Regions from separate parts of the Pseudomonas sp. RL_15y_Pfl2_60 genome, predicted to be linked through region 2. Evidence: riboswitches for the same ligand, from Rfam matches in the RefSeq annotation. Region 2 holds a riboswitch; the other holds the start of a gene.

Region 1 (3,411 bases), on a different contig from region 2:
GGCGGGATTACCCAGCGATGACCTGCTCGGGCATTTAGCCAATGCCCAGAGCTGGAGCTGGCACGCAGGTGACCATGGCCTGCTTGAATCACGTTTTGCCGGGCGTAACCACTTTGGTGTCAACGCCCCGCAAATCGCAGCGCCAGCTGCGGTACTGTTCCTGCCCAAGTCCCGTGACCTGACCGAATACCTGCTCACTGCACTGGCGGCTCAACTGGCCGGCGGTGATTTATTTCTAGTCGGAGAGAAACGTGCCGGCATTGAGCGCGCAGCCAAGCAAATGGCGGCGTTCGGTAAACCACGAAAACTCGACAGCGCGCGTCATTGCCAGCTCTGGCAGGTACGGGTCGATAACGCGCCGCCCGCGCCCGACCTTGAAGCGCTGGCGCAGCACTACACCTTGCAACTGGCCGATGGTCCATTAACAGTGGCCAGCTTGCCCGGCGTGTTCAGCCATGGTCGCCTTGATGTAGGAAGCCAGCTGCTACTCGAACACCTGGACGGCCTGCAGCCGGGGCATATGCTCGACTTTGGCTGTGGCGCCGGGGTGCTGGGCTCAGCCCTGAAACGCCGCTATCCAGATAGCCAGATAAGCATGCTGGATGTCGATGCCTTTGCCGTTGCCAGTAGCCGCCTGACCCTGGCGCTTAACAACCTTGAAGCCGAGGTTATTTGCGGCGACGGAATTGATGCGGCACCCTTAGGGCTGAGCACTATCCTCAGCAATCCGCCGTTTCATCAAGGTGTGCACACGCACTACCTCGCCAGCGAAAACCTGCTGCGTCAAGCTGCCGAACACCTCAAGCCCGGCGGCCAATTACGCATAGTCGCCAATAGCTTCCTGAAATATCCAGCCTTGATCGAACAGCACCTTGGTACCTGCACGACACAAGCCGAGGCAAAAGGTTTTCGTATTTACGACGCCCGCAAGAACTAAGCCTTTGTTTAATTCAACTTGCCCAACCTCGCCTCTTTAGGCAGAATGCCCGCGTCCTAGGGGAGTAGTCTCCCGCAAACCCTGCGCAGCAGCGCGTTTGCCCGGCGCTCGTCAACATACTTGGTCAACAGACCATGGCGAGTGCGACCCAGGCCCAAGCGGCCAGCGGTTTGACAAGACCTATGACACGCACACCTTACCCGGGGCGGGGAGGCTGTACGTGTCATAGCCGTTTTGACCCGCCCCTCAGGAAGCCTGATGCTAGAATCCTTAACCGTCCCTACCCTGATCGTTGCCCTGGCTGAAATCGGCGACAAGACACAACTGCTTGCGCTATTGCTGGCGGCACGCTTTCGTAAACCCTGGCCGATTATCGCTGGCATCATCGTCGCCACCCTGGCCAACCACTTTGTCGCCGGAGCCGTAGGCAATTGGGTGGCCGGACTCTTCTCCCCCGCGACGCTCAGCTGGGTGCTCGCCATCTCGTTTATCGCAGTGGCCTTGTGGACACTGGTGCCGGACAAGCTCGATGACGACGAAGCCTCGGGCCTCAAGCGCTACGGCCCCTTCCTGACGACCTTGATCGCCTTCTTCTTGGCTGAGATGGGCGACAAGACCCAAGTCGCGACGGTGATGCTGGCAGCGCAATACCCACATTTGATTCTGGTGGTGATCGGCACCACATTGGGCATGTTGGTGGCCAACGTTCCCGTGGTTTTGGTGGGTAATTTTGCCGCTGAACGCTTGCCGCTGACCTTGATTCGTCGCCTGGCGGCAAGCGCCTTTGCGGTTCTAGCAGTGTACGCGGCCTACCAGGCGTTGAAGCTCAGCGGCTATTTATAATCGCACCGGACGCTGAGATACGGGTTCAGGTCGCGCGGCTTTGGAGACGCGCCGCGCCGCCTGAACAAACGCAATTATTTATCGATATAACCGTTATCACCAAACCACTTAATAGTGCGCGCCAAAGTTGCATCCAGTGACTGTTCGGCCACGAACCCCAACTCCTCTCGCGCCTTGCTGCCGTCGAGAAATTGGCCACCCGCCATCACGGCAATTGCCGTATCACTGAGTAACGGTAGCTGGCCGATCAACCGATAACGTAAACGTCCAAGGGCGGCGATAACCCTTACAAGGTGTAATGATGCAGGCTTTGGTGCTGGCACGCCCAGTTGCTGGGCAATCTTCGCGCTGAGCTCGGACAGCATGATGTTGTCGCCGGTCAACAGATAACGCTCGCCAAAGCGCCCCTTCTCCAACGCCAGCAGCAACCCACGCCCCGCTTCGGCGGCATCAATTACATTGCGCGCGCCTTGCACATAGCGCGTCATTTGCCCCTGGGCGATGGCTGTGATCAAGCGCCCCGTGCTCGGTCCATAATCGTATTCGCCCAAGGTCATGGCAGGAATCGCCGTAATCACCGGCAGTCCGCTGCGAGCCTGCTCTCGGGCTTGTTCATCAAGCGCCCACTTACTCAGCAAATAACCATTACGCCAGCTCGGCATGGCTGCATAGAACAACCCTTCATGACCCAGCTCGCCTTGCGGATGACGCGGCAAGGCAATCGCTGCGCCAGTGTAGACAATGCGCGGCACCTCGGCAGCCAGGCACGCTGCATAGAAATGATTGTTGAGGTCAAGCGCGGTCGATACGTCATCCTGCCAGCGCCGAGGCCGAGTTGGGTAATAACCTGCACTAAAGATGACGCCGTCAATGTCCCTTAACGCCTGAGCCAACGCCTCATGATCAAACAGGTCGGCCACTCGGTATTCGGGGTTCAGATAGGCGAGACGCTCAATACGTGATGACGGCCGATGAATCAGCACCAACTCATGCCCCGCCGCGCGAATGGCGCGTGCGCTGTGGTGGCCCAGTAAACCGGTAGAGCCAATGACTGCGTACTTCACAACTTCACCTTTGCCGATAAAAAAGCCCAGAGAAGCTGAGCGCTCGCTGGGCTGTTTAATTCACAGGTTGGAGTTAGCGCTTGGCCTGCTGGTAGAGCGGCATAACCTTTGGAATAGCAGCCTTCAGCGAGGCAATGCGACTATCTGATGAAGGGTGAGTGCTCATGAATTCCGGTGGTGCGCCTTCACTGGCCTTGGCCATCTTGTTCCACAGGCTGACGGCCGCGTTCGGGTCATAACCGGCACGCGCGGCCAATTCCAGGCCGATCAAGTCTGCTTCGTTTTCATTCGAGCGGCTGTTAGGCAACGTCATGCCATATTGCACGGCGTAGTCGGTGAGCCCCATGACATCTTGGCCGAGCCCCAACAACGCACCAGCGCCCTGCTTGGCGATCTCTATTCCATAGGCCTTGGACATGGCTTCACGCCCATGTTCACGCAAGGCGTGGGCAATTTCATGGCCCATGACCGCAGCAATTTCATCATCGCTCAGCTTTAGTTTTTCGATCAGCCCGCTGTAGAAAATAATCTTGCCGCCTGGGCCGCAATTAGCGTTCAGCTCTGGAC
Region 2 (3,411 bases):
ATTCCGGTGAATTCTAGTCGAGCTCTAGGGAGCAATTGATGAACGCAGTCATAGCAGCGGTCGGCATCATGCTGATCCTCAGTTTGTGCAGGGTGCACGTGGTGGTGGCGTTGATCGTCGGCGCGTTGGCCGGTGGCATGATTGGCGGTCTCGGCCTCAATGGTTCACTTGAGGCATTCAACAACGGGCTTGGCGGCGGTGCAACGGTCGCCTTGTCATACGCATTGCTGGGTGCCTTTGCGGTGGCGATTGCCAAGTCAGGCATGGCCCATGCGTTGGCCGACAAGGCTGTGGCATTGGTCGGCGGAAAAGATCAAGGTGGTGCAACCGGAACCTTGAAGTGGATGTTGATTGCATTGCTGCTGTGCGTGGCGATTGCGTCGCAGAACGTGTTGCCGATTCATATTGCGTTTATTCCGCTGCTGGTACCGCCGCTGCTTTATATCTTGAGCAAAATGCAGCTCGATCGGCGTTTGATTGCCTGCGTCCTGACCTTTGGCTTGGTCACGCCCTATATGTTCTTGCCGGTTGGTTTTGGCGGGATTTTTCTCAATGAAATCCTGCTGGCCAACGTGGCTAAAGCCGGGGTCGATATCAAGGGCATCAGCGTGACCCATGCCATGGCGCTGCCTGCGCTGGGGATGTTCTGCGGGTTGCTGGTTGCTGTACTGTTTAGCTACAGCAAAAAACGCGTCTATGACCTTGAGAAGATCGAACAGGTCGAGCGTGTCGAGGTTAAGTACAATCCGCGCAGCTTGTTAGTGGCAGCGGTAGCTGTCGCTGTGGCGTTTGTCGTGCAGCTCTGGCTGGACTCGATGATCATCGGAGCACTGGCCGGTTTTGTGGTGTTTTCAGTGTCTGGCGTAGTGCGTTGGAAAGAGGCCGACGGCCTGTTCACTGAAGGCATGAAGATGATGGCCATGATTGGTTTCATCATGATTGCCGCCGCCGGTTTTGCCGAGGTGATGAAGGCCACAGGCGACGTCAAGCACCTGGTTGACGATGCCGCCGCGCTAATCGGAAATAACAAGGGCGTAGGTGCCTTGCTGATGCTATTGGTCGGCTTGCTGGTGACCTTGGGGATTGGCTCGTCGTTTTCGACCGTGCCAATTATCGCTGCGATCTTTGTTCCGCTGGGACTGCAACTGGGTTTTAGCCCGCTGGCGATTGTCAGCATTGTTGGTACTGCCGGTGCTTTGGGTGATGCGGGTTCACCCGCATCCGACTCAACCCTGGGGCCGACCTCGGGCTTGAACATCGACGGCCAGCACAACCATATCTGGGACAGCGTGGTGCCTACATTCCTGCACTACAACATACCGCTGCTGGTATTCGGCTGGATTGCAGCAATGGTGCTTTGACGCATTAAATGCGTTGACCTGTAATCGGTAATTAACGCGGTGGCCAAGTAATTGGCCGCCGCGTTTTTGCATTGGCTTGCGAAGCTGTGGCCGAAGGCTACACCCAGCTCGCAGGTATCCGGTCAGGCTTTGGGTCTGGCCATTTTCTGCTCAAGAAGCTATACTTTTCGCCCTTGTTGGGGAGTAGCCTGCTCTTGACCTGCGGTCATAGAGCGTTCGTATCAACATTCTCGGCAGCATGCCGTGGTACGAACACCTTCTGGTTGGCGAGACCAGCGATGCATCCATGCCTAAAGTCGGGCGTGTGGTTGCGTCGTTGTCTCATAGCCCGACTGGATATTAATCGTGAATCCCATTTCCTTATTTTTTCTTGCCATGGCCATGTCAACGGACGCTTTTGCAGCGGCTCTTGGTAAAGGCGCCAGTCTGCATAACCCGCGTTTAAGCGAAGCCCTGCGAACAGGCCTGATCTTTGGTGTGATTGAAGCGATTACACCGGTCATCGGCTGGAGCATTGGCCAGGTTGCCAGCCAATACGTTGAGCGCTGGGATCACTGGATTGCATTCACCTTGCTCATGGTGTTGGGTCTGCACATGATCTACAACGGTCTTCAGCACGATGATGAGTCTGTTGAAAAGCCTAATCAACACTCCTTCCTGATCTTGGCAGTGACCGCCTTTGCCACCAGCATTGACGCTCTGGCAGTCGGCGTAGGCCTGGCTTTTATAGATGTAAATATCTGGATAGCGGCTGCGTCTATCGGCCTTGCCACGACCGTAATGGTCACTATTGGCGTGATGCTCGGTCGCATGCTCGGCAATGCAGTTGGCAAGCGTGCGGAAATGATTGGCGGTGTTGTTCTTATGCTGGTTGGCGCGGCGATTCTTTACGAGCATCTGGCTGTGTAATCAGGGCGTAAACAAAAATGGAGACCAATGGGTCTCCATTTTTATGCAACAGCTCGGCCTAGCCGATGCTGAACTGCGCGAGCAGGGTCAGTAATGGCTGCGGGTAAACGCCGAGGAAGAATGCCAAGAAGGCAACCACCATCAGCATCACGCCGCCTGCGCGTTGACCCCAGTCGAACGGTGCGTCATGGCGATGCAGGTTAGGCTCTACCAGGAACAAGGTCACCATGACCCGCAGGTAATAGAACACACCAATCGCACTGCCGAGCACCAGCGCTCCGAGCAGCCACCATTGTTGCGACTCAACACCGACGCCGATGATGTAGAACTTGCCGATAAAGCCTGCGGTGAGCGGAATACCCGCCAGCGAGAGCATCATTACCGTCAGCACCGCAGTCAGGTACGGGCGTCGCCAGAACAGGCCACGGTACTCGTATAACGCGTCCGCATCGCGGCCTTTAAAGGGGGTCGACATCAAGGTGATAACACCGAAGGCGCCAAGTGTCGTCAGCACATACATGGCCAGGTAAACCGCCACCGCTTCAATCGCCAGGCCGTTGCTGGCGATCAGGGCGATGAGCAAATAGCCGAAGTGTGCGATGGATGAATAACCAAGCAGACGTTTGATGTTGTTTTGCAACAGCGCCAGCAGATTGCCGAACAGAATCGAGGCGATGGCGAGCACCGTCAGCAAGTCTGTTAGCCAGCCGCCATTTGCCGCCGGTGAGACTTCGTAGAGGCGCAATAGCACGGCGAACACGGCCACCTTGCTAGCGGTCGCCAAGAAAGCGGCCACTGGGGCAGGGGCGCCCTCATAGACATCTGCTGTCCACAGGTGGAAAGGCACCAGCGACAACTTGAAGGCCAAGCCGACCAGCATCATGCCAAAGCCAATCTCAACCAACAGGTTCGGGGCGCCACCGGCCACCACTTGACCAATACCGGCGAAGCTCATGCTGCCAGAGTCGGCATAGAGCAGTGCCATGCCGAACAACAGGAAGGCCGAGCCCGCCGCCGAGAGCACCATGTATTTGATACCGGCTTCCAGCGAGCGCTTGTTGAAGAAAGCGTAGGCGATCATCCCGTAACTTGGCACCGACAACAGCTCAAGACCAATAAACAGGCCCGCCAGATGCTGGGC

What was found. A riboswitch is a leader RNA that binds a small molecule or an ion and turns the genes downstream of it on or off. The one in region 2 is predicted to bind manganese.
Region 1: linked by a shared signal. The riboswitch ahead of AACY26_RS03910 (TMEM165/GDT1 family protein) and the one ahead of mntP (manganese efflux pump MntP) in region 2 are both predicted to bind manganese.

What each region holds. Positions count from the first base shown of each region.
Region 1 covers NZ_CAXAOE010000001.1:832,185-835,595, forward strand. The annotation lists gene AACY26_RS03905 (class I SAM-dependent methyltransferase) at 1-937, shown strand, start outside; yybP-ykoY riboswitch at 985-1,181, shown strand; gene AACY26_RS03910 (TMEM165/GDT1 family protein) at 1,196-1,780, shown strand; gene AACY26_RS03915 (NAD-dependent epimerase/dehydratase family protein) at 1,855-2,844, opposite strand; gene AACY26_RS03920 (M48 family metallopeptidase) at 2,918-3,411, opposite strand, start outside.
Region 2 covers NZ_CAXAOE010000002.1:209,166-212,576, reverse strand. The annotation lists gene AACY26_RS06130 (Na+/H+ antiporter family protein) at 39-1,361, shown strand; yybP-ykoY riboswitch at 1,528-1,699, shown strand; gene mntP (manganese efflux pump MntP) at 1,707-2,270, shown strand; gene nuoN (NADH-quinone oxidoreductase subunit NuoN) at 2,329-3,411, opposite strand, start outside.